4 regions of the Streptomyces sp. NPDC104309 genome follow, and region 4 is predicted to be linked to each of the others. Evidence: riboswitches for the same ligand, from Rfam matches in the RefSeq annotation. Region 4 holds a riboswitch; each other region holds the start of a gene.
The links. A riboswitch is a leader RNA that binds a small molecule or an ion and turns the genes downstream of it on or off. The one in region 4 is predicted to bind cyclic di-AMP.

Region 1 (5,947 bases), on a different contig from region 4:
TGGCCACCATCCCCACCGTCGTGGCGCTCTCGCGCCGCTGCCGCCGCCTCGTGGTGCAGAACCTGGTGATCGCCGCCGTCTTCATCACCGGCCTCGTCCTCTGGGACCTGGTCGGTACGCTGCCCCTGCCACTCGGCGTCGCCGGTCACGAGGGCTCCACCGTCATCGTCGGCCTCAACGGTCTGCGCCTGCTCCGCGACGCCGCATGGGCGCGCGCCCGAAGCGTCGAGTGAGCCGTCCTGCGTCCGCGCGCGGCCGAGGACCCGCCCTACGCCGTAGGCCGGCTCGTCGAGGTGCGGGGCGAGCGCTGCGGCACCGTGCGCGCGTTCGCGATCCGGCACCGACGATGTCGACGGAGAGGCCTTGGTTCGATTCTGGTACAGCCTGTCACGGACACCCTGTTGCACATCAGGGACTTTCCCATCCGCGCGCTCGCCCGATCAGGGATGCGACGGGACGGGGTACGACAGGACGGGGAAACCCTCTGGGGGTATCGTCGGGCCCGTACCGCAGGACCCGTACGACCGAGCATGTGAGGCAGCCGTGGACCGCAGACGCGCGCGCACACCGGGAGTGTCCCGGCTGCTCGTGCTGTGTGCCGCCCTGTGCGGTCTGTTCCTCATGCACGGGGCTCCGGCGAGCGCCGCCGAGGGCTGTCACGGCGCCCCGGCGGCGGCCTTGGACCTGCACATGTCGATGACGACGGGTGCGACCCACACGGCCATGCCGGACGGGCACGGCCCGGCGCACGCCGCCGCCGTCATGCCCGGGACGAGCGGTGAGTCGTGCGTATTCACCCACGCGCGTGACCGGCTGCTGCCGCTGCTCATGGCGCTGGGCCTGGTGGTCCTGGCCCTATGGGTGCTCGGGAGACGGCGTACGGAGGTGCGCGGACCGGCACGGCGGGGGCCGCCGTTCGCCGGCAGGGATCTACTGCTCCAGGTGTGCATCGCGCGGACGTGACAGGTGTCCGCCGTTCCCGGCCGTCCGGCCGGACGGCCGGACGGCCGGATGCTCCTGTCCCTTTCGCGCGCCACCGATGTGGCGCAATCCACCTGGAAAGAACGTGTGATGTCCGTTTCTCCGTCCTCCGCCACCCGTCGCCGCACGCTCGCGGCCGTCGGCACTGTTGCCGCGCTCGCTCTGACGCTGGCGGCCTGTGGCTCCTCCGAAAGCTCCAAGTCCGACAGCGCGTCCATGCCCGGCATGGACCACGGCTCCGGCAGTGCCGCCGCGTCGGCCACTCCCGGCGGTGCGTTCAACGCCGCGGACGTGGAGTTCGCGCAGCAGATGATCCCGCATCACCAGCAGGCCGTCGAGATGGCGAAGCTGGCCGACGGCCGCGCCGCCGACCCCGAGATCAAGGCGCTGGCCGCCGCGATCGAGAAGGCCCAGGACCCCGAGATCAGCACCATGAAGGGCTGGCTGAAGTCCTGGGGCAAGCCGCTGCCCGCGGCCTCGTCCTCGATGGGTGACATGCCTGGCATGGACCATGGCTCGAACGGCTCCGCAATGCCCGGGATGATGTCCGACAAGGACATGAGCGGCCTTGAGGCAGCCAAGGGCAAGGACTTCGACAAGAAGTTCGCCCAGCTCATGATCGGCCATCACGAGGGCGCGGTCACCATGGCCGAGACCGAGCTGAACAAGGGCGGCAACGCCGACGCGAAGAAGCTCGCCGACGCCGTCATCACGGCCCAGACGGCCGAGATCGAGAAGATGAACAAGATCATCGCCAGGCTCTGACCCCTGGCGGGGGTGCGGGCCCCGGCCTCATGGCCCGCACCCCCTTCCGTACGTGTTCCTCGGAGTTACGCGGCTGATCAGCCCGCTTCCGACGCCGCGAGCAGGTCGCCCACCTCCTCCGCGGTGGTGTCCTGGAGTTCCTCCCCGAGGACCAGCCAGCGGGTGATGCCGACCGATTCGAGGAACGGCAGGTCGTGGCTCGCGATCAACAACGCTCCCTCGTAGGACTCGAGTGCGCTGGTCAGCTGCCGCACGCTGGCGATGTCGAGGTTGTTGGTCGGCTCGTCCAGCATCAGCAACTGCGGGGCCGGTGCGGCGAGCATCGCCGCGGCGAGCGCGGCACGGAAGCGCTCTCCGCCGGAGAGGGTGCCCGCCGGCTGTTCCGCGCGCTTGCCCTGGAACAGGAAGCGTGCCAGCTGGGAACGGATGTGGTTGTCGGTGACCCCGGGAGCCATCCGGGCCACGTTCGCCGCGACGCTGAGCTCGTCGTCCAGCACGTCCAGCCGCTGCGGAAGGAATCGCAAGGGTACGTACGTCCTGGCCTCGCCGGACAGCGGAGCCAGCTCGCCGGTGAGGGTGCGCATCAGTGTCGTCTTGCCGGCGCCGTTGCGCCCGACGAGCGCGATCCGCTGGGGCCCGTGCACATGGAGGTCGCCCTGGTGCAGCCGGCCGAACCGGGGGCGCAGTTCGTGCAGGCTCAGCACGGTGCGGCCGGCGGGAACGGCGGTGCGGGGGAGGCTCACGCGGATCTCGGCATCGTCACGGATCGCGTCCGCGGCCTCCTCGCGACGGTCGCGCGCCTCGCTGAGCCGGTCCTCCTGGAGGCCGCGAAGCTTTCCCGCGGACTCCTGCGCGGACCGCTTCCGGCGGCCGGCGAGGATCTTCGGGAGTCCGCCGTCGGCCTCCGCCTTCCTCCCCTGACGCTGGCGCCGGGCCAGCTTCACCTGGGTCTCCTCCAGTTCGCGCTTCTGCCGGCGCACATCCGCCTCTGCGGCGCGCAACATCCTTCCGGCGGCCTCCTGCTCGATGCTCAGCGCTTCCTGGTAGGCCGACCAGCCGCCGCCGTACCAGTTCACGGAACCGGACCGGAGTTCGGCGATGCGGTCGACGCGCTCCAGCAGTTCGAGGTCGTGGCTGACCACGACCAGCACGCCGGAGCGCCAGTTGTCGACGGCCTCGTAGAGCCTGCGCCGGGCGAGCACATCGAGGTTGTTGGTCGGCTCGTCCAGCAGAAGGACATCGGGACGCTCCAGCAGCAGTGCGGCCAGACGTAGAAGGACGGTCTCGCCTCCGGACAACTGGGCCACGGTGCGGTCCAGTTCGATGCTGCCGAGTCCCAGGGAGCCCAGGGTCGCCACGGCCCGTTCCTCGACGTCCCAGTCGTCGCCGATCGTCTCGAAGTGCCTCTCGTCCACATCCCCGGTTTCGATGGCGCGCAGCGCGGCGCGCCGCTCGGCGATGCCGAGGGCCTCGTCCACACGCAGCATCGTGTCGAGGGTGATGTTCTGCGGCAGGTAGGCGAGGCTGCCGCAGACCGCCACCGAGCCCAGGGAGGGGCGCAGTCGGCCGGCCAGTAGTCGCAGCAGGGTGGACTTGCCCGCGCCATTGGTACCGACGAGACCGGTGCGGCCCCGGCCGATGCTGAGCGAGAGGCCGTCGAAGACGGTCGTGCCGTCCGGCCACTGGAAGGACAGAGCGGAGCAGGTGAGCGAAGCGCTGGGGGCAGTGGGTGTCGCCATGGTGATCCTCGCAGTCGCAAGCGTGGTGAAGGGGGGCTTCGTATGCGAGCACCACGCAGCGACCGTGCCGAGAAGGAGGGTGCGGCAGTCCGGAAGGTCGAAGGACGGCTGAGGCACCGAGGTCGCATCCACGCGGGGTCACGGGCAGGAGAAAACACTGCTACTGCGTGACGGGCGTACGGCAGGGGCCGTACGGCGCGATGTTCGCGAACCTCAGATGCGCAACGTCCACCTCTATCGGAGACAACAGGGCCGTTAGGAACGATAACGAGCCGCGGGACGAAAGGCAAAGCCCCGGGGTGACGGAGCCCTGTCGGACGCGGTCGGTCCGATGAGTGGCATGCCGGAGTGGAGAGTCTTCGAGTCGATGCCCATATGTCCATGTGTGGGCGTTTTGCTCATGATTAATAATTTCGTCGATAATGAGCCTTTGTCTATTGACTGCACCATTTGGGCGATGAAGGAAATGCCCCTTTTGTGACTTCGTGGCGTGAGTCACGTTCGGGGTTCCGGCGGACTCGGCAGGTCGGCGCACTTCCCTTCTGTGCGCGGAAATTTGGCCGCGCGGTGTGAGGTGGATTACTGCGAATTCCGTTACTCGATCTTGCAAATGAAATGTGATCCAAAAGCAGGGGCTTGTTCCTTTTGGTGTTTCTCGCCTACGGTCACCGTCAATCCGGACGGAACGCCAAATCCTGCCGCCGTCCGAGAATCCGACCCACTCATGTTCGGCAGGAGCGGGGGACCCAGGTAAGCCGCCGGTCCGGTATCCGGAACGGCTCGGGGTGAAGCCGCATTCACTTGCGGCCGGACATCTCCAGTCCGAACCCGACAGCTCACCTCGCAGGCGACGGAGAGGAATTCAGCATGTCCGCAACGGTTAAGCACGGTCGCCGCACGTCCACTTCGCTGACCCGCGGTTTCATCGCCGCGGCCACCGGCGGAGTCGCCCTCGTACTTCCGCTGGTGGGTGCCGGCTTCGCCTCCGCCGCGCCGGCGCAGGCCGCCACCGCCCCCAAGGCGGCCGTGGCGCCGAAGACCGCCACCGCAAAGGAAGTTTCCGTACAGAAGGCTGCGCCCGCGACGTATTCCGTGATCGCCGGTGACACCCTTTCCAAGATCGCGAATGCGCATTCCCTCAGCGGCGGCTGGAAGAAGCTGTACGCGGACAATCGAAAGGTCGTCGGCGACAACCCTGAACTGATTGTCCCGGGCATGACGCTGACAATCGGGGCAGCCGCACCCGCCGCGAACAACGCCGCCGCCTCCACCGTGAAGACCGTCGCTGTATCGGCCGCGACCACCTCGGCGGTGAAGCCCGTGACGTACGCGAACAATCTGGACGGCTGGATCAGGGAGGCGCTGGCCGTCATGGCCCAGCACGGCATCCCCGGCAGCTACGACAGCATCCACCGCAACATCATGCGCGAGTCCTCCGGCAACCCGCTGGCCATCAACAACTGGGACTCGAACGCCGCCGCGGGCACCCCGTCCAAGGGTCTCCTGCAGATCATCGACCCGACATTCCGTGCCTACCACGTGCCCGGAACGGCGATGGACAGCTACGACCCGGTCGCCAACATCACCGCATCGTGCAACTACGCCGCCCACAAGTACGGTTCGATCGACAACGTCTTCGGGGCGTACTGACGCACAGCGGCACCGAAAGGCGGTTCAGGACCGACGGGTGGCGAGAGGCCGGACACTTCTCCCGGCAACGGACCACCCACCCGGTCAGGGACCGCCTTTCGGCAGCTCGTCGGCAAGGGCCGCATGCGGCGGCGACGTCACGTGCCAGGCCGACGGCAGCCCGTAACAGCCACATGGCGGGCGAGCCAGGACAGCAGGGGCGCCAATTCCTCCGCCGCCACGAGCACGGAGTCGACCAGCGCCGCCGTGTGCTCGGCGCAGTCCCCGCCGAGGGGGCGGGCGGCGGACACCGAGCGGTACCGAAGGAAGGCGGCGCGCGGATGACCGGCGTCGTGACCACGCGGCATGCGCTGCATGACATCACCGGTGATCTCGTACCCTCGCGCCTCCAGGGACCCGACGGCGCGCACCAGCTCCGGTCCGCTCCCTCGCGCGGCAACTGCCGTACGGAACAACGGGATCTGCCCCGGATCCGGATAGCTCCAGCCACCAGAGATCCGGAGCCCGTCGAGGTCGAAGCGCAGGCTGATCTGGACATTGCGCGCGATCCGGATCACCGCCGCCTGATGCTGCCACCACCACGGATCCTTGCGGAACCCCCAGACGGAGAAGTCCTCGTACGCCCGGTCCGCGTCCGCCACATCGTTCAGCAACGCGATCATGGGTTGCCGGACGAGGCGTTCCCGGTCCTTCCGGAGTTTCTCGCGTGCCTCTTGCGAAGGCGCGCCCTCCAACCGCAGAAGGAGCTCGAATGCCTGCTCTGTCCAGCCGCTGAACGCTCCGCTCACGCAAAGGATCCTAAGGGCTGTCCC
Region 2 (5,947 bases), on a different contig from region 4:
GGACGCCTGGAGCTCGGCGAGGTAGCCGGTCCGTTCCAGGACGGCCTCCAGGACCACCGCCGGGCCCGCGCCGGACTCGACGATCGTGCGCAGCTCCTCCATCAGCGTGTTGAACCGCTTGACGGCGTTGGCCGACCGGGCCGCCATGCCGTACGCCTCGTCGACCCGGCGCAGCGCCTGCGGGAAGGTGATCTTCTCGCGCAGGGACAGCGCGTCGATCATCGCTTCGGCGCGGTCGCCGATGCCGCGCTTGGGCACATTGAGGATGCGGCGCAGCGGGACGGTGTCCTCGGGGTTGGCGAGGACCCGGAGGTAGGCCAGGACGTCCCGGACCTCCTTGCGCTCGTAGAAGCGCACGCCGCCGACGACCTTGTAGGGAAGGCCGACGCGGATGAAGATCTCTTCGAAGACCCGGGACTGCGCGTTCGTACGGTAGAAGATCGCGACGTCACCGGCCTTGGCGTCGCCCGCGTCGGTCAGCCGGTCGATCTCTTCGGCGACGAACTGGGCCTCGTCGTGCTCGGTGTCGGCGACGTAGCCGGTGATTCGGGCGCCCGTACCGGCGTTCGTCCAGAGGTTCTTGGGGCGGCGGCTCTCGTTGCGCTCGATGACCGCGTTGGCGGCGGACAGGATCGTCTGCGTGGAGCGGTAGTTCTGCTCCAGCAGGATCGTCGTCGCGTTCGGGTAGTCCTCCTCGAACTGGAGGATGTTGCGGATGGTCGCGCCGCGGAACGCGTAGATCGACTGGTCCGCGTCACCGACGACACACAGCTCGGCGGGGGCGTCGCCCTCGCCGGCCGGGCCGACCAGTTCGCGTACGAGGGTGTACTGGGCGTGGTTGGTGTCCTGGTACTCGTCGACCAGGACGTGCCGGAAGCGGCGGCGGTAGTGCTCGGCGACATCGGGGAACGCCTGCAGCAGGTGGACCGTCGTCATGATGATGTCGTCGAAGTCCAGCGCGTTGGCCTCGCGCAGCCGGGACTGGTACATCGCGTAGGCCTGGGCGAGGGTCTTCTCGAAACCGTCCGCGGCCTGACCGGCGAAGGTCTCCTCGTCGATCAGTTCGTTCTTCAGGTTGGAGACCTTGGCGGTGAACGACTTCGGCGGGAAGCGCTTGGGGTCGAGGTCGAGATCACGGCAGACCAGGGCCATCAGCCGCTTGGAGTCGGCGGCGTCGTAGATCGAGAACGACGAGGTGAAGCCGAGCTTCTTCGACTCGCGGCGCAGGATGCGTACGCACGCGCTGTGGAAGGTCATGACCCACATGGCGTGGGCACGCGGTCCGACGAGCTGCTCGACGCGCTCCTTCATCTCGCCCGCGGCCTTGTTGGTGAAGGTGATCGCCAGGATCTGGCCGGGGTGCACTCCGCGCTCGGCGAGGAGGTGGGCGATCCGGTGGGTCAGCACCCGGGTCTTGCCGGAGCCCGCCCCGGCGACGATGAGCAGCGGGGAGCCGGCGTGGACCACCGCGGCGCGCTGTTCGGTGTTCAGCCCGTCGAGGAGCGCCGCGGAGTCGATGACGGGGCGGTGCGCGCCGTCACGGTAGTACGCGTCCCTGGGCGGCGCGGGCCCGTCGAAGACGCCCGCGAAGAGGTCCTCCGGCACCGCTTCGGGTGCGGAGTCCTCGGGGGGTGGCGGGGGCTCTTCCTCCGAGTGCTGGAGGCCGGCCAGGAAGCTGTCGTCAAAGAGGCTGCTCATCGCTTGTCGAGTCTAGGCCGCCGCACCGACACGTGGCTGCCGCATGGCGAACCGCACCCGACCACCGGGCACACAAAGAGACCGGACACCCACGCCCCGTAAGGAATTCCGGGCCTCGACCGGCCCCGTCGCCCCCGCCCCGCGAAGGTCACGAAAATGTATCGGGCATATCGAACATCGACCTTCACAGCAGCACCATGGATTGGCTAGCGTGCTCGACCGGGCGGCCCGTACCCCCTGAGGCGAACCACGCCGAGCGGGCGCCCGCGCCGAATCCGGGCTGTCCTCGCGGACGTTCGGAACCGGGGACCCACACGCACCACCGGGGTGAATCGGTCCGTACCCCCACTCGGACCGTAGGGCAGCCTTCCGTTCCGCCCGAACCCGACAGCTAACCCGGTAGGCGGTCCACGGAAGGAGATGCCGGCCTTGGCGTCGCATCGCAAACCGCGTACCCGGGTGCGCACCACCACACCGGCCGTCGGTCTCACGACGGCCGCGCTGGCGTCCGTGACCCTGCTCTCCACGCAGAGCGCCACGGCGGCGCCCGCTCCGAAGCCCAGCATCGAGGACGTCCAGAAGAAGGTCGACGACCTCTACCGGCAGGCGGGCACCGCGACCCAGCGGTACAACCAGGCGAAGGAGGACTCCGCCGCCCAGCGCGCCGAGGTCGACGCCCTCCTGGAGGACGTGGCGAGGCGCGCCGACAAACTCAACGACGCCCGCAGGACGCTCGGCGCCTACGCCGCCGCGCAGTACCGCACCGGCTCGCTCACGCCGAGCGCCACCTTCTTCCTGGCCGACGACCCGCAGTCGTACTTCGACCAGAGCCAGCTGATGAACCGCATGACGGCTCAGCAGCAGAAGGCGGTCACGGACTTCCGCGCACAGCAGGTCAAGGCCTCGAAGAAGCGCGCCGAGGCGGTGCAGAGCCTGGAGACGCTGACCACGACACAGACCACGCTGCGCACCAGCAAGCAGAACGTCCAGCGGAAGCTGGGCGAGGCGCGCGCGACGCTGTCGAAACTGACCGCCGAGGAGAAGGCGCGGCTCGCGGCGCTGGAGCGGAAGAAGGAGGCGGAGGCCAAGCGCAAGGCGGAGGAACTGGCGCGGCAGCAGGCCGCCGCCAAGGCGGAGGCGGACCGCAAGGCCGAGGAGGCCGCGAGGAAGTCGGGGTCCGGCGGCGGTACGGGGACGGGCGCCGGGACCGGCTCGGACAGCAGCGCCACCACCAAGGCGGAGAAGGTCCTCTCCTTCGCCAGGGCCCAGCTGGGCAAGCCGTACGTCTGGGGCGCGACGGGTCCGTCCTCGTACGACTGCTCCGGACTCACCCAGGCCGCGTGGAAGGCGGCGGGCGTCGACATCCCGCGCACCACCTGGGACCAGGTGAAGATCGGCACCAAGGTCGCCACGGCGGATCTGCGTCCGGGTGACCTCGTCTTCTTCTACGACGACATCAGCCACGTCGGCATCTACAAGGGCGACGGAATGATGATCCACGCGCCGAAGCCGGGGGCGAATGTGCGCGAGGAGTCGATCTACTACATGCCGATCTACGGCAGCGTGCGGCCGGCGTAGCGGCCCGCTCCCCGGCGGCCGGCGCGTGGGCCCGCCCCGCGCGGCGGCCGGGCCGGGCATTGTCCTGGCCGGGCACCGTCCCGGCCGCGATCCGCAGACCTCGTACCGCGGCCCTCAGAGCTCAGGGCCCGGACGACGGCCCCCGGCTGCCGGACGCCGGGCCGCGGTCCTCCTCAGGCCTTCGGGCCCTCAGGTCCAGAGCGTGGCGATGAAGATGTTGGCGAGCGTCAGCCCGCCCACCGCCGCGAAGGCGCCCTTGTCGACCTTCTCCTCGTCCCGCTTGATGTAGACGAGCGCGAGGACGACGACCAGGAGCAGCAGCTTGACCCCGATCTTTATGTTGTTCACGTGGTGGTCGTCGGCCTCGTTGAGCCCGACCAGCGCGACCCCGGTGACCAGCATCGTCAGCGCGCCGTGCAGCATCGCCGGGACGAACCGGGCCGCGCCCGCGCCCATCGCCTTCATCTGGGTCAGGAAGCCGCCCAGCAGTGAGGCGATACCGATGATGTGCAGTGCGACGAAGGCATGAATGAGTACGTCCATGAGGCCGCAGCCTAGCCCCGCCCATATCACCACTCCGCAGGCAGGTACGGCTTCCTGGCGCTTCACTCGTGTCTGCACCAATTGCCTGACTCTGTTGTCATTTTTCCGATCAGACAGAGACAGTGCCACGCCAAATTCGGGCAATAAGCGTCATTACGACTCTTCCCCGTGCGCCGGGTTTAGCGTCCCTGACCAGGTGACCGTCTTCACCGCCGCTCCGCCCCGGACGGCACGCCGGTCACCCCGCCGGAGATCCGGCGGCGGGCCGCTCAGCCATGGGTGGCCCGCCTCCGGATCCCGGGCGGGCCCGCCGGTAGTCCCCGTCGGGCAGTCGCCAGGAAGGACGCACGCCCCCGTGGCAGCGCATCGGAAACCCAAGCAGCGCCCGTACACCGGCTCTGCTGCCCGCACCGCGGCCACCCTCGCCTTCGCCGGGGCCGCCACCGCTGCCGCTCTGCCGGGCTCCGCGCACGCCGATCCCCAGCGCACCCCCGCCCAGGTCAGATCGGAGGTGGACCGGCTGTACCACGACGCGGAGGTCGCCACCGAGCAGTACAACGGCGCGAAGGAGAAGGCCACCGCCGCCGCCGACGCCGTCGACACCCTGCGCGACGAGGCCGCCCGCCGGACCGAGCGCCTCAACGCCTCGCGCGACGCGCTGGGTTCGCTCGCCGCCGCGCAGTACCGCACGGGCGGCCTCGACCCCGCCCTGCAGCTGGCGCTCTCCTCCGACCCCGACCAGTATCTGGAGCGCGCGTCGTACGTGGACCGGATCGGCGACCGCCAGGCCGCCGAGGTCGACACGGTGGAGCGACAGGTCGCCAGGATCGCCCAGCTCCGTTCCCAGGCCAAGGGAGAGCTGGCCGCGCTGGCGTCGCGCCAGGCCGAGCTGAAGAAGCACAAGGCGACGGTCAGGACCAAACTGGCCGACGCGCAGCGGCTCCTCGCCACCCTGTCCCCGGCCGAACGCGGCGCCTACGAGGACTCGGACGGCGCGCGTTCCGCCGGCCATGCCGGCCGGGACACCCCGCGCGGCCCCGTCCTCGCCCCCAACGCCCGTGCCGCAGAAGCCGTCGCGTTCGCGTACGGAGCGCTCGGCAAACCGTACGTCTGGGGTGCGACCGGCCCGTCCTCGTTCGACTGCTCCGGGCTCACCCAGGCCGCCTGGCGGTCCGCCGGTGTCTCGCTCCCCCGGACCACGTACACCCAGATCAACGCCGGACAGCACATCTCACGCTCCGAACTTGCCCCGGGCGACCTGGTGTTCTTCTACTCCGGCGTCAGCCACGTCGGGCTCTACATCGGCAACGGCCGGATGATCCACGCCCCGCGCCCCGGGGCGCCGGTCCGCATCGCGCCGATCGACCAGATGCCCTTCGCCGGGGCGACCCGGGTGGCATAGGCTCCCGACTCCGATCCGGATCAGCCCGCCGCCGGGGCAACCCGCCGTCGGAACGGCCCGGCGTCGGAGCAGCCCGCCATCGATCAGCCGGCCGGAGGACACCCCACATGCCCATGGACGTCGAGGTCCAGACCCATGCCCGTACGCTCGCCCTGCGCTCCCCCGACCACCTCCGGGTCGGCCCCTTCACCGTGCGGTACAACCCCGGCTGGTCGCTCAAGTACGCCAACTACGCGATACCCGACCAGGACGCCGAGCCCACGGCCGAGGACGTCGGCGCGCTGATCGCGGCGTTCCGCGAGCGCGACCGGATCCCGCGGCTGGAGTATCTGCCGGGCTGGGCGCCCGCCGTCGAACCCGCGCTGCTCGCCGCCGGGTTCACCGTCGAGAACCGGGCACCGGTCCTGGCCTGTGCCCCCGGCGATCTGCTGCCGCCGAAGCCGGTGGACCCCCTCGCGATCGCCGAACCGGTCACCGACGCGGAGTTCGACGCCGCGGCGCTCGTCCAGCACCACGGCTACGGCGGTACCGGCGAGCCCGAGGGCGGCGAGGCGGCCTGGCTGCGGGCGGCGGCCGGGGGCGGCGGGGTCGCGGCCCTCGCCACCGTCGACGGCGTCCCGGCGGGCGCGGGCGGCTGCTCGGTCCCGGTCGACGGTCTCACCGAGCTGGCCGGCCTCGCCGTCGCCGCCGCGTTCCGCCGCCGCGGCATCGGCGCCGCCCTCTGCG
Region 3 (5,947 bases), on a different contig from region 4:
ATCCTCTACCTGGGCAACGCCTTCGGCGAGGACCAGCAGATCGGTACCTCGGGCGTCGTCTCGGTGACGGCCGCGACGTTCTTCGTTCGGGCGGTGATGTCGCCTTTCGCGCACCCGCTCTTCACGGTACTGAGCGGCATAGGCTTCGGGCTCGCCGCGGCCAGTGCGCGGCGGCGTCGGATCCGCCGCATCGCTCTGCCGCTGCTGGGCCTCGTTCTCGCCATGGGCATGCATGCCTTGTGGAACGGATCGGCGACCGTCGGACCGTACGGCTTCTATGCCGTGTACGGCGTGTTCATGGTCCCGGTCTTCGGCCTGGTGACCTGGCTGGCGATCTGGTCGCGCCAGCGGGAGCTCCGTACGCTCTCCGCCGAGCTGCCCGCCTATGCGGCGGCCGGCTGGCTCACCCCCGCCGAGCCGCTCGCCCTCTCCTCGATGCGGGCCCGAGGCATGGCACGCGACGCGGCACGCCAACGACACTCCCTCGCGGCCCGGGCAAGCTGGGTGAGCCCGTACGGACCCGCATACGAACCCGCATACGCGCCGACACCGCCGACTTCACCGACTTACGGACCAGGACCGGGATACGGACCGGGGCACGGACCAGGACCGGGACCGGGACCGGCGCACCCGCAGGCACACACATCGGCATACGGACCGGGATACGCGCCGGGACACGGGCAGGCATACGGGCAGGGATACGGGACGGGGGCGGGGCATGCTCCGGCTAGCGGACCGTCGGCCCAGGTCAGGGCTCGTGCCAAGGCGCAGGCCAAGGCCCACGGCAAGGCTGCCGCCCGCGCCGTCGCCGAGTACGAGTCGTTCGCGACCTCACTGGCCTCGCTGCGCAAGCAGGCCCGCCGCGGCGCCGCGGGTGCGGACTTCGCCGAACGCGAGCTGGAGCTGCTGCACCATCTCTGGCAGCGCAGGGACGTGGCCGCTCCCGCGCTGACGTACGCGGCGCAGGCGACGGGCCGCCTGCGCCCGCACCGGCCGTCGGCGGGCCCGTACGCGCACCCGTTCCCGCAGCACACGCAGTACGGCGGCCACGGCTACAACCCCTATCTGGCCCCGCACCAGCCACCGCAGCGGAGCCAGTAGGCAAGCCACCCTCAGGACCGATCCGATCGTCCGCCGCACGAGGACGGCGATGGACGGGCCGGCCGCGACCGGGCGATGAACCGTCCCGCTCACGCGAACGCCCCGGCAGCGCCGCGCTGCCGGGGCGTTCGCGAACGGACGACCGCGATCCTGGACGACCGGGCTCTCCCCGTCAGGCGGATGCCTCGGTGAGTTCCGCCAGGTCCTGCTCGGTCAGCCGGAGGTCGGCGACGGCCACCAGCGCGGGCAGCTGTTCGACCGTGCGGGCCGAGGCGATCGGCGCGACGACGGTCGGCCGGGACGCCAGCCACGCCAGCGCGACGGTCGCGATCTCCGCATCGTGCTCCTGGGCGACCTTGTCGAGCGCGGCCAGGACCTTCTGTCCCCGCTCCGACTCCAGGTACTGCCCCGCGTTCTCGGCCCGAGCGCTCTCCACCGAGGCACCCGGACGGTACTTGCCGGTGAGGAACCCGGAGGCCAGGGCGAAGTACGGGACGGCGGCGAGCCCGGCCCGAGCGGCCGTCTCCTGGAGTCCGCCCTCGTACGTGTCGCGGGAGACCAGGTTGTAGTGCGGCTGCAGGGCCACGTAACGGGCGAGCCCCTCGCGCTCCGAGAAGTCCAGGGACGCCTGGAGCCGCTCGGGGCTGATGTTGGAGGCGGCGATTCGGTACCGAGCCGGCGCAGCGACTCCTCCGCCGCGGCCTTGATGTTCGCGGCGGCGAGCCCCGTGTACGAGGGGTGGGCGCCGACCTTCGTCGCGACGACGATCTCGGACCGGTTGGCACGTGCCGCGAGCCACTTCCCGATGACGGTCTCCGACTCGCCGCCCTCATTGCCCGGGATCCAGGCCGAGTAGGAGTCGGCGGTGTCGATGAAGTTGCCGCCCGCCGCGGCGTAGGCGTCCAGCACGGCGAACGACTGCGCCTCGTCGGCCGTCCAGCCGAAGACGTTGCCGCCGAGGGCGAGCGGGAAGACCTGCAGGTCGGAAGGGCCCAGCTTATGAAGAGAAGTCATATGTGGATCAACGAACACCAGCGGTTCCGCTATTCCGGCAGCCCGCCCTTCAGGCAGGCCCGCTGTTCCCAGCGGCCCGCCGACCCGCCCGGCCCGCAGTCCCCACCAGCCCGTGGGCCCACCGATCCGTCCGGCCCGCACTCCCGGCCGGAGCGACCGTGCCGACAGACCGGCAGCCCTGACGTCGGGGGGAGAGCGTCAGGGCTGCCGGGGTTCAGCGGCCGGCGAACCGGCTCGGATCACGCGGGCCGCGAGGCGGCCGGCCGATCAGGGGTTGAGGCCCTTGTCTCGCAGCCAGGTCATCGGGTCGATACCCGTACCGGCCGGGGTGTGGACCTCCAGGTGGAGGTGCGGGCCCGTCACGTTGCCGGTCGCGCCGACCCGGCCGATGGTCTCACCGGTGGTGACCTTCTGGCCGACGGTGACACCGATCGAGGACTGGTGGCAGAACCACAGCTCCGTACCGTCTTCGAGCTCCAGCACCGTGCGGTAGCCGTACGAACCGGACCAGCCGGCCGACTTGATGGTGCCGCCGTGTATGGCCTTGATCGGGGTACCCGTCGGCGCCGCGAAGTCGAGGCCCGTGTGGTAGCCGGAGGACCACATCGAGCCGGCCTCGCCGAAGGTCGAGGTGATCGTGTACGAGGTGGTCGGGATGGCGTAGCTGGCGGCGAGCTTGGCGAGCCGCAGGGCCTCCGCCTTCTTCTTGGCCTCTTCCTCCGCCTTCTTCTTCTCGGCGGCGACCTTGGCCTCGGCCGCGTCCTGCTGCTTCTTGGCCTCGGCGGCGGCCTTCTCCGCGGCCGCCTTCTCCTGGGCGGCCCTGGCCTCGGCGTCGGCGGCATCCTGCTGCTGCTCGGCCTGCTGGAGGATACGGGCGCGGAGCGCCTCGCCCGCGTCCGTCGTGCCCTGCTGGGCCTCGGTGGTGGTGATGCCGGCGGTGGTGAGCGGCGCCGACGCGGCGACGGCCTCTGCCTTGTCGGCTTCGGACTCGCCGGAGAACAGGGAACCCACGCCGGGAAGGGACTTGGCGTCGGGCAGGTTGTCCGCGATGGAATCGGGAAGGGAGATGGAGACCGCAGGCTTGCTCTGCGCGGTGGCCATGCCGCCCGCACCGACTGCCGCGATGACGCCGACCCCGAGCACGGTGGAGCTACGGGCAAGTCCGTTGCGCTGCTTGGCGACGCGGTGCTTGCCGCGCACGGGGCGGACGGACTCCTCGGTGGGGTTCCACTCGTCCCGGCTTCGTTCGGGCTCACCGTCGCCGTCGGCGCGGAATTCCCCGCGGAGCTCCGCCGAGTCGCCGGAGCCACCGGCCTCACCGGATCCGAACTCACCGGACCCACCGGCGAAGTCGCCGCCCGGCTCGGTGCCGTAGCCGGTGCCGAACGCCGTTCCCGTCCCGGCGGTTCCGTAACCGGCGTCGGAGACGAAACCGGCGTTGGACGCGAAACCGGGGCCGTAGCCGGTGTCGGGGCCCAGTCCGGTGTGGGAGGCGAAACCCGGGCCGTGACCGGAGCCGTAGCCGTGGTCAGAACCGGAACCGGAGCCGAAGTCGACACCCGGGCCGAAGTCTGAGGTGAACCGCGCGGGGGCCTCGGGGGCAGGCTTGTTGGACGCCACGGGGGCGCACTCCTTTCCTTCCTTCTCGCCTACCGGGTTAGCTGACGGGTTCGGAGCAGGAAGGTCTCCTACGGGCGCCTCTGCCTCTCACGAGACACAGGTGTCCGATTCACCCCATGTAGGTGGTTCCCCGGTTCCCTTGCGGAATTCGGCGCTCGCGCACGGTGCCGCCACTGACGACGGCTGGGACGACCGCGCTGCGTTATCGAACGTTAATAGACACCCGGGCCCGATTCCAAGCTGTTCCCACTGATCGTTCACGGCTTTGGCCTGGACTTTACGGGACATACCCGGGTGGAATCGGATGAGTTGATCGACCCTCAGTCATTACCCGGATTCTGACGTTGCGTCAAATGTTATGCGGAGCGACGCGCTTCGGTTACGGACGGTGGCACGCCGTACCCGAGGCTCCGCCGGGTCCGCACCACGCACCCGCCCCATCCGTCACATCGTGTCCAGACCCACGATCTTCACGGTCCTGCGCCGGTGCGGCTGCCCCTCCGCGGGACGTACGACCGCGAGCAGTGCCATGTCGTCGGTCGTCTCGCCGCCCGTGTGCCGCCGTACGTCGTCGGTCAGGGCGGACAGCAGTTCCTCGGGCCCCGGAAAGATCCGCCCGCGCAGCCGCGCAGCCGGATCGTAGAAGACCCCGTCGGCGTTCCGCGCTTCGGAGAGACCATCGGTGTAGAGGAGCAGGGTCGTCCCCGCCGGCAGATCCCATTCGTCCGCCCGGTCGGGCCACACCCCCAGATCCATCCCGAGCGGCAGCGCGGGCACCGACGGTCCCAGCACATCCAGCGCCCCGTCCGGATGCAGCAGGATCGGCTCGGGGTGGCCGCGGTTGACGATCCGTACCCGCGACAGCCCGGACGGGATCTCGGCCAGTACGGCGGTGATGAAGCCCTCGACCGCGTCCAGCCCGCCCCGCCCCGTTCCCTCTCGCGCCAGCGCCCGCTCCAGCCGCTGTGCCACGCCCTCCAGCGAACGCTCCTGCTCGGCCGCCTCCCGGAACGCGCCGATGATCACCGCCACCGACTCCACGGCGTCGAGCCCCTTCCCCCGTACGTCCCCGACCACCAGCCGCACCCCGTGCGGGGTGTCCGCCACGGCGAACAGGTCGCCGCCGACGAACTCGTCCGCCTGCGCCGCCTCGTACCGCGCCGCCACATGCAGCCCGCCGATCCGGTCGGACGGTTTGGGCAGCACCGCCCGCATGGCGGTCTCCGCGATGACCCGCGCGGAGGCCAGCTGCTCGTTGCCGCGCCGCACGACCCCGTTGATGACGACCGCGAGGACCGACACGGTGGCCAGGGTGAGCAGCTCGATCAACGGCACGACCTGCGGCAGCGTGTTGCTGTACAGCCGCAGCGCGACGATGGCCAGGATCGAGGCGACGGCGGTGAGGATGGTGCTGGGCAGCGAGAAGAACGGCGCGGCGATCAGCGGCGCGGCCACGAACAGCGGAATGGCGGTGAAGGTCGGCGGGGTGAGGGCGTCGAACGCCAGCCCGCCGAGGATCATCAGGGCGGGCAGCGCGCGGACGAACCGCCGGGTACGGACACCGCCCCTGGTATGTCTGCCGCGCCGCTTCAGCCGCTTCCACACCTGTGGTCTCCTGCCCGGTACGCGCACGGCTGCGGACGGTACCGCGCCCCACCCCAGGCTCACCTGAGCGAAGTCGCGCGGCGACTCCTCATCGACCAATGGGGGTAAGCGCGTGGTCCAGCTCACACGCACCCGGCCCGGAGACCGCTGACCGGGAACCGGCGGCGCCCCGGACGGTGACGTGGACGGCGCCCCGGACAACCACGTGGGGAAATGATTCAGGCCCGGCACGCTGCATGCGTGCCGGGCCTGAATCTTCAGTAGCGGGGACAGGATTTGAACCTGCGACCTCTGGGTTATGAGCCCAGCGAGCTACCGAGCTGCTCCACCCCGCGTCGATGAACACAACTCTACTGCATGTCCGGCGCGCTCATGACCACATGGGGAATCTCCCGCGTCCCGCCCCTCCGATCCGACCCCAAAGATCAGTTCGTCCCGGTGATACGGAGATCAGTTCGTCTCGGCGATACGGGGAGCGGCCTTCCCCTCGACCGCCGGTGACTTCATCGGGCTCGCGCCGCGCTGCAGCGAATGGAGGATCGCCAGCCCCTGGCCGACCACGCCCGCAGCCATCTCGTTGACACCGTTGGTGCCGTTGAGAACGGTG
Region 4 (5,947 bases):
GGCGACGGTCGATGATGTGCGGAACTGTTGGAATGTGGGGAAGCGATGATCGAGACTGGCGACACGGGCCGGACCTGGCTGCTCACCGGGGCGAGCAGCAGCTACGCACTGCGAATCACCGAGCGGGACGAACTGCTCCATCTCCACTGGGGGCCGCGGATCTCCCTTGCCGCGGCCGAGGCCCTGGCCGCGGCGCCGGAACCGTCGCCCAGGGGATTCGAGTCCCGGCTCGACGGCCATGAGGAGTACCCCGTGGAAGGCGGCCCGCGGTTCGTCCGCCCGGCCCTCTCGGTACGCACCCCCGAGGTCCGCGGCACGGAGTGGGCCTTCGCCGACGCCGTGGTGGACGGGGCCGAGCTCCGTATCGGCTTCACCGACTCCGTGCACCGGCTCGCCCTCACCCTGCACTACCGGATGCGGAACGACTCCGATGTGATCGAGCGCTGGGCCACCGTCACCCATGCAGGCCCCGACGGCCCGCCGCTGGAACTGCTGCGCGCCGACGCCGCCGCCTGGGCGCTGCCCGCCCGCGACGGCTGGCGGCTGAGCCGGCTGCACGGCCGCTGGGCGGCGGAGTCCCGGCTCGCACGGGCGGAGCTGTCGTACGGCGAAAGCGTCATCTCCAGCAGGCGCGGCCATACGGGCCACCAGTACCTGCCGTGGGTCGCCCTCGATGCCGACGGTGCGGCGACCGAGGAGAGCGGGGAGGTGTACGGCTGTGCGCTCGGCTGGTCCGGGTCGTGGCGGATCTCCGTACAGCGGCTCCCCGACGGGCTCGTGCAGATCACCGGTGGCGCCGGCCACGACGACTCCGGGCTGCTGCTGCTCGGACCGGGGGAGTCCTACGTCACACCCGTCTTCGCCGGGCTGTGGAGCGCGGAGGGGTTCGGCGGGGCGAGCCGGGCCTGGCACGTCTGGCAGCTGGCCCATGTGATTCCGGACGCGCAGAGCCTGCGGCCGGTGCTCTACAACTCCTGGGAGGCGACCGGCTTCGACATCACGCAGGGGCAGCAGCGCGCCCTCGCCGAGCGGGCCGCGGCGATGGGGGTCGAGCTGTTCGTCGTGGACGACGCGTGGTTCGGGCGGCGCACGAGCGACCGGGCGGGGCTCGGGGACTGGACGCCGAATCCGGACCGCTTCCCCGGCGGGCTGAAGCCGCTCGCCGACGAAGTGCACGGTCTCGGCATGCAGTTCGGCATCTGGGTCGAGCCGGAAATGGTCAATGCCGACAGCGATCTCTATTGCGCACACCCGGACTGGGTGCAGCACTTCCCCGGTCGGGCGCGCACCGAGTTCCGTAATCAGCTGGTGCTCAATCTGGCCCGCGCCGATGTGCGGGACCATCTCTACGAGCAATTGGACACGTTGCTCTCCAGTGCGCCCGTCGACTATGTGAAATGGGACTTCAACCGCTCTTTCACCGATGCGGGCTGGCCGGGCGAGAAGTATCCGCAGAAGCTCTGGGTCGAGCATGTGCACGCCCTGTACGCGCTGATCGATCGGCTACGGGCCGCGCACCCCTCGGTCGCCTTCGAGTCCTGCTCGGGCGGCGGCGGCCGGGTCGATCTGGGGATTCTGTCCCGCACGGACCAGGTGTGGACCTCCGACAACACCGACCCGCTCGACCGCCTCGCCATCCAGGAGGGCTTCGGTCAGATCCATCCGGCCCGGGTGATGGCCGCCTGGGTCACCGACAGCCCGAACGTCCAGCTCAACAACCGGGTCAGCTCGCTGCGCTTCCGCTTCGTGAGCGCGATGGCCGGTGTGCTCGGGGTCGGCGGGGACCTCACCGAATGGAGTGCGGGGGAACTGGCCGAGGCGCGGGGCTGGGTGGACCTCTACAAGGAGATCCGGTCCGTGGTGCAGCACGGCGCCCTGTACCGGCTGCGCGCCCCGCGCGGCGGACTCAGCGCGGTCCAGTACATCCACGGGGAGGAGGCCGTGGTCCTGATGTGGCTGGAGGCACAGAGGTACGGGGAGCGGCCCCCGGCCCTCAGGCTGCGCGGGCTCGACCCCGCGGCGACGTACGCCTGCCTGGACACGGGGGTGGTGCACCACGGTTCGGTGCTGCTGCACCAGGGGCTGCACACCGGGCTTCAGGGGGATCTGGACGCGAGGGTGCTGAGGCTCCGGCGCGAGCGATGAACATGGGTGTCCGTAATGAGCCGATTTAGCACTAACGGGCTCTGTTTGTCAGGGAGATGGTCGCCTTCTCGTGAGCGGGATCATATCCGTGACGGTGCGTGCTGACGGAGCGGTCGGGCAGTCCGTGCGCGGCGCGGAAATTCAAGATCCTTAATCCACGGAGTGTGACCGGAATTCCGCGCTGAATTCCTGGCGCGGATTCCGGTACGGAGCCGGAGGCTTGTTCTCGCTGTCCCGACTCGCTTACGGTCACCGTCAATCCGGTCGGACCGCCTAATCCTGCCGCCGCCCGGAATTCGCACCCACTCATCGTGTGGCAGGAGCGGGGGAACCAGGTAGGCCGCCGATCGGAGAAATCCGGCCGGCTCGGGGTGAAGCCGCGCTCAGCGCGGCCGGGCATCTCCAGCCCGAACCCGACAGCTCACCTCGTAGGCGCCGGAGAGGAAACACCCCATGCCCATATCGGGTAAGCATCGCCGTACGAAGTCCAGCACCATCGCCCGTGGTGTCGCCGCCGCAGGCGCCGGTGGCGCCGTCATCGCGCTGCCGCTGCTCGGCGCCACCGGTGCCCACGCCGCGGAGCAGGCCGCCCCGGCCGCCGTCACGCAGTCCGCCTCCGTCGTCGCCGCGCACGCCGCCCCGGCCCAGCCGGTCGCACAGAAGCAGGCCGCCACCACGACCTACTCCGTCGTCTCCGGCGACTACCTGTCGAAGATCGCCGCCGAGCACAAGATCGAGGGCGGCTGGCAGAAGCTGTACCAGGACAACCGCGAGGTCGTCGGCGAGAACCCCGGTCTGATCTTCCCGGGCATGAAGCTGACGCTCGGTGGCAAGGCGTCGGCCGACGCCGCGTCCACCGGCGTCGGCACGGGCGCGGCCCTCCCCTCGAAGGCCCCCTCGGTCGTGGAGAAGTCCGCGCCGGCCAAGTCCGCCCCGGCCAAGGTTTCGACGGTCACGGAGTCCAAGACCTCCGCCCCGGCCGCCCGGAGCAGCAGCTCCGGCTACGCCCACCCGGTCCCGGGCAACCACACCACCGGTTACCGCGCCTCCGGCTCCAACTGGTCCAGCGGCAGCCACACCGGGATCGACTTCCCCGTCTTCACCGGCACCAGCGTGAAGGCCATCACCTCCGGCACCGTCGTCACCGCCGGCTGGGGTGGCGCGTACGGCAACCAGGTCGTCATCAAGCACGCCGACGGCCACTACTCGCAGTACGGCCACCTGTCCTCGATCTCCGTCTCGGCGGGCCAGTCCGTGAGCACCGGTCAGCAGATCGGCCTCTCGGGCGCCACCGGCAACGCCACCGGACCGCACCTGCACTTCGAGGTCCGCACGGGCCCGGCGTACGGTTCGGACATCGACCCGATCGCCTTCCTGGCGTCGCACGGCATCTACGTCTGAGCCGAACTGCCGGGCAGTTGAACGACAAGGCATGACCCGAGCCACACAGAAGGGGCGGTGCGCGGTGGCGCACCGCCCCTTCTGCTTATTCCCCCTTTACCAAAACCTGACCGGGTGGTCTATCTCACCACCCGTCAACCCCTTATTACGGTCGCGTAGGTCACATTCGACGGTGCAGGATAAGCGTTTGTGGCAGACGATTCGAGAAGAAATCAACGTGGCGTCATCAACCGACATGGTGTCATCGGGTCGTACGCGGCGATTGGCGACAGCTTCACCGAGGGAGTCGGCGACCCCGGCCCGGACGGGACCTTCGTCGGCTGGGCGGACCGGTTCGCGGTACTTCTCGCGGACCAGCTCCCGGACCCCGATACGGCGACGGGCACCGAAGGCTCCGCGCACGGGAATTTCAGGTACGCCAATCTCGCCGTACGTGGACGACTCCTGGACCAGATCGTCGAGGAGCAGGTGCCGCGCGCCAAGGAGCTCGCACCCGACCTGGTGAGCTTCTGCGCGGGCGGCAACGACATCATCAGGCCCGGCACCGACCCCGACGACGTTGCCGAGCGTTTCGAGCGCGCGGTCGCGGAGCTGACCGAATCGGTCGGCACCGTCCTGGTCACCACCGGCTTCGACACCCGTGGCGTCCCCGTGCTGCGCCACCTGCGCGGCAAGATCGCCACGTACACCGCCCATGTGCGGTCCATCGCCGACCGCTACGACTGCCCGGTCCTCGACCTGTGGTCGCTGCGGTCCGTTCAGGACAGACGCGCCTGGGACGACGACCGGCTGCATCTGTCGCCCGAGGGACACACCAGGGTCGCGCTGCGAGCCGCCCAGGTACTCGGCCTCGACGTGCCGGCCGACCCCGACCAGGAATGGCCGCCGCAGGCACAGCGCGGCACGCTCGAAGTCCGGCGCGACGACATCCACTGGGCGCGCGAGTACCTGGTGCCGTGGATCGGCCGTCGGCTGCGCGGCGAATCCTCCGGAGATCACGCCGAGGCGAAGCGGCCGGACCTCCTGCCGCTCTGAGGGCTGTCCGGCCGTGAGCCGCCCGACGGGGCTTCAGGGGCGTCCGCCACCGCAGTGCCCTCGCCCGCCGGACGGTCCTGAGATTCAGGACCGTCCGGCGAGGGACGACAACGGGGATGCCGGGATCCGCTCCAGCACTCCGCCCGCGAAGACGTCGTACAGCGGCAGCGTCTCCAGATGCACATAGCCGATGTGGCAGTCGCAGACGGCCAGTGGACAGGCCCGTGGGCCGAGCGAGCGGCGATAGCTCCCGTCGTAGAGGTTGCCCAGCTCCGCCGGGACGAAATGGCAGCGGCGCACCGTGCCGTCACCGTCCACCGAGATGACCGACTCGCCCGTCCGGCAGGGCAGCCCGGCCGACCGGTGCGGATGCCTGCTGTACGGGAAGAGCGGGTCGAGGGCCGTCCAGCGGTCCGCCTCCTCGTCGGTGTAGCTGTGCCCCTCGGCGGCGTTCACCCAGAGATAGACCTCGTCCGGCAGCGCGGCCCGCAGCCGCCGCGCCTCGTCGAGATGGTCGTCGAGACCGACGACGCCGACGCTGTGGCGGATGCCGAGCGCGGTCAGTTCCCGGCACTTGGCCAGGAAGCGCTCGTACGGCGTCTGCCCCGGGTGGTACGTGCACCAGAGCGCGATCTTCTCGCGACCGGCGTCACCCGCCTCGGTCAGCCACCCCGTACGGCCGCTGAGGTTGGTCTGGATCGCGACCCGGCCGATGTGCGGCAGTTGTGCCAGCTCCACCAGCGCACGGCGGTACCAGGAGCGGACCAGACCCTCGCCCCACGGGGTGAACAGGACCGAGAGCCGGTCGCCGGTCTGCGCGGCGGCCCACGCGGTGAACCGCTCCAGCGCGGCGCGGTCGGCACGCAGTTGCTCCCGGCTGTCCCGCCGCTTGGCGAACGGGCAGTACGGGCAGTCGTAGTCGCAGGACGCGAGCGGACCGCGATAGAGGATGGTCAGGTCCATGCGCGCGCTCACTTCAGTTCGTACGCGGCCATCGCGGCCCGTACGCCGGGGGAGAAGAGCTCCGGGCCCAGTGCGTCGGAGTGGGCCAGGCCTTCGGGGGAGAGCCGCAGCAGGCCGGACGCCCCGGCCGTCGTGTCGAGCCAGCCACGCGCTTCGAACCGGGCCAGTTCGGTGCGGAAGTCGTCGGCCGGGGAGCTGCCGAACCGCTCCCGGTAGTCGGCCGAACGCAGCCCTTCTGCCTGCAGGACCGACTGCAGGAGATGGCGCCGGCGGGCCTCGTCGCCGTCCACGTACCGTCCTGCCTCGGCGCGTGAGAAGTCCTCGGTCGCGGTGTAGCCGTCGATGATCGCCCGTACCTCCCGCATCTCCACCGCGTAGTCGAAGGAGTAGTGCAGACCCGTGG

Region 1: it holds a riboswitch for cyclic di-AMP, as region 4 does, so the genes downstream of both, ACZ68L_RS31750 (transglycosylase SLT domain-containing protein) here and ACZ68L_RS35085 (M23 family metallopeptidase) in region 4, are expected to answer to the same signal.
Region 2: it holds a riboswitch for cyclic di-AMP, as region 4 does, so the genes downstream of both, ACZ68L_RS22465 (C40 family peptidase) here and ACZ68L_RS35085 (M23 family metallopeptidase) in region 4, are expected to answer to the same signal.
Region 3: it holds a riboswitch for cyclic di-AMP, as region 4 does, so the genes downstream of both, ACZ68L_RS41730 (M23 family metallopeptidase) here and ACZ68L_RS35085 (M23 family metallopeptidase) in region 4, are expected to answer to the same signal.

What each region holds. Positions count from the first base shown of each region.
Region 1 is NZ_JBVJMV010000028.1:46,157-52,103, reverse strand. Features, by position in the region: gene ACZ68L_RS31770 (heavy metal translocating P-type ATPase) at 1-233, shown strand, start outside; gene ACZ68L_RS31765 (hypothetical protein) at 544-963, shown strand; gene ACZ68L_RS31760 (DUF305 domain-containing protein) at 1,072-1,746, shown strand; gene ACZ68L_RS31755 (ATP-binding cassette domain-containing protein) at 1,824-3,485, opposite strand; cyclic di-AMP (ydaO/yuaA leader) riboswitch at 4,190-4,350, shown strand; gene ACZ68L_RS31750 (transglycosylase SLT domain-containing protein) at 4,353-5,135, shown strand; gene ACZ68L_RS31745 (DUF2461 family protein) at 5,273-5,923, opposite strand.
Region 2 is NZ_JBVJMV010000015.1:28,925-34,871, forward strand. Features, by position in the region: gene pcrA (DNA helicase PcrA) at 1-1,698, opposite strand, end outside; cyclic di-AMP (ydaO/yuaA leader) riboswitch at 1,956-2,120, shown strand; gene ACZ68L_RS22465 (C40 family peptidase) at 2,119-3,276, shown strand; gene ACZ68L_RS22470 (hypothetical protein) at 3,466-3,819, opposite strand; gene ACZ68L_RS22475 (C40 family peptidase) at 4,175-5,221, shown strand; gene ACZ68L_RS22480 (GNAT family N-acetyltransferase) at 5,329-5,947, shown strand, end outside.
Region 3 is NZ_JBVJMV010000059.1:19,409-25,355, forward strand. Features, by position in the region: gene ACZ68L_RS41720 (PrsW family intramembrane metalloprotease) at 1-1,101, shown strand, start outside; partial or broken gene ACZ68L_RS41725 (aldo/keto reductase) at 1,274-2,115, opposite strand; gene ACZ68L_RS41730 (M23 family metallopeptidase) at 2,383-3,594, opposite strand; cyclic di-AMP (ydaO/yuaA leader) riboswitch at 3,747-3,899, opposite strand; gene ACZ68L_RS41735 (PP2C family protein-serine/threonine phosphatase) at 4,180-5,340, opposite strand; tRNA gene ACZ68L_RS41740 (tRNA-Met) at 5,602-5,675, opposite strand; gene ACZ68L_RS41745 (SPFH domain-containing protein) at 5,791-5,947, opposite strand, start outside.
Region 4 is NZ_JBVJMV010000035.1:71,425-77,371, reverse strand. Features, by position in the region: gene ACZ68L_RS35090 (alpha-galactosidase) at 46-2,145, shown strand; cyclic di-AMP (ydaO/yuaA leader) riboswitch at 2,435-2,595, shown strand; gene ACZ68L_RS35085 (M23 family metallopeptidase) at 2,599-3,546, shown strand; gene ACZ68L_RS35080 (SGNH/GDSL hydrolase family protein) at 3,736-4,581, shown strand; gene ACZ68L_RS35075 (STM4011 family radical SAM protein) at 4,666-5,544, opposite strand; gene ACZ68L_RS35070 (STM4012 family radical SAM protein) at 5,553-5,947, opposite strand, start outside.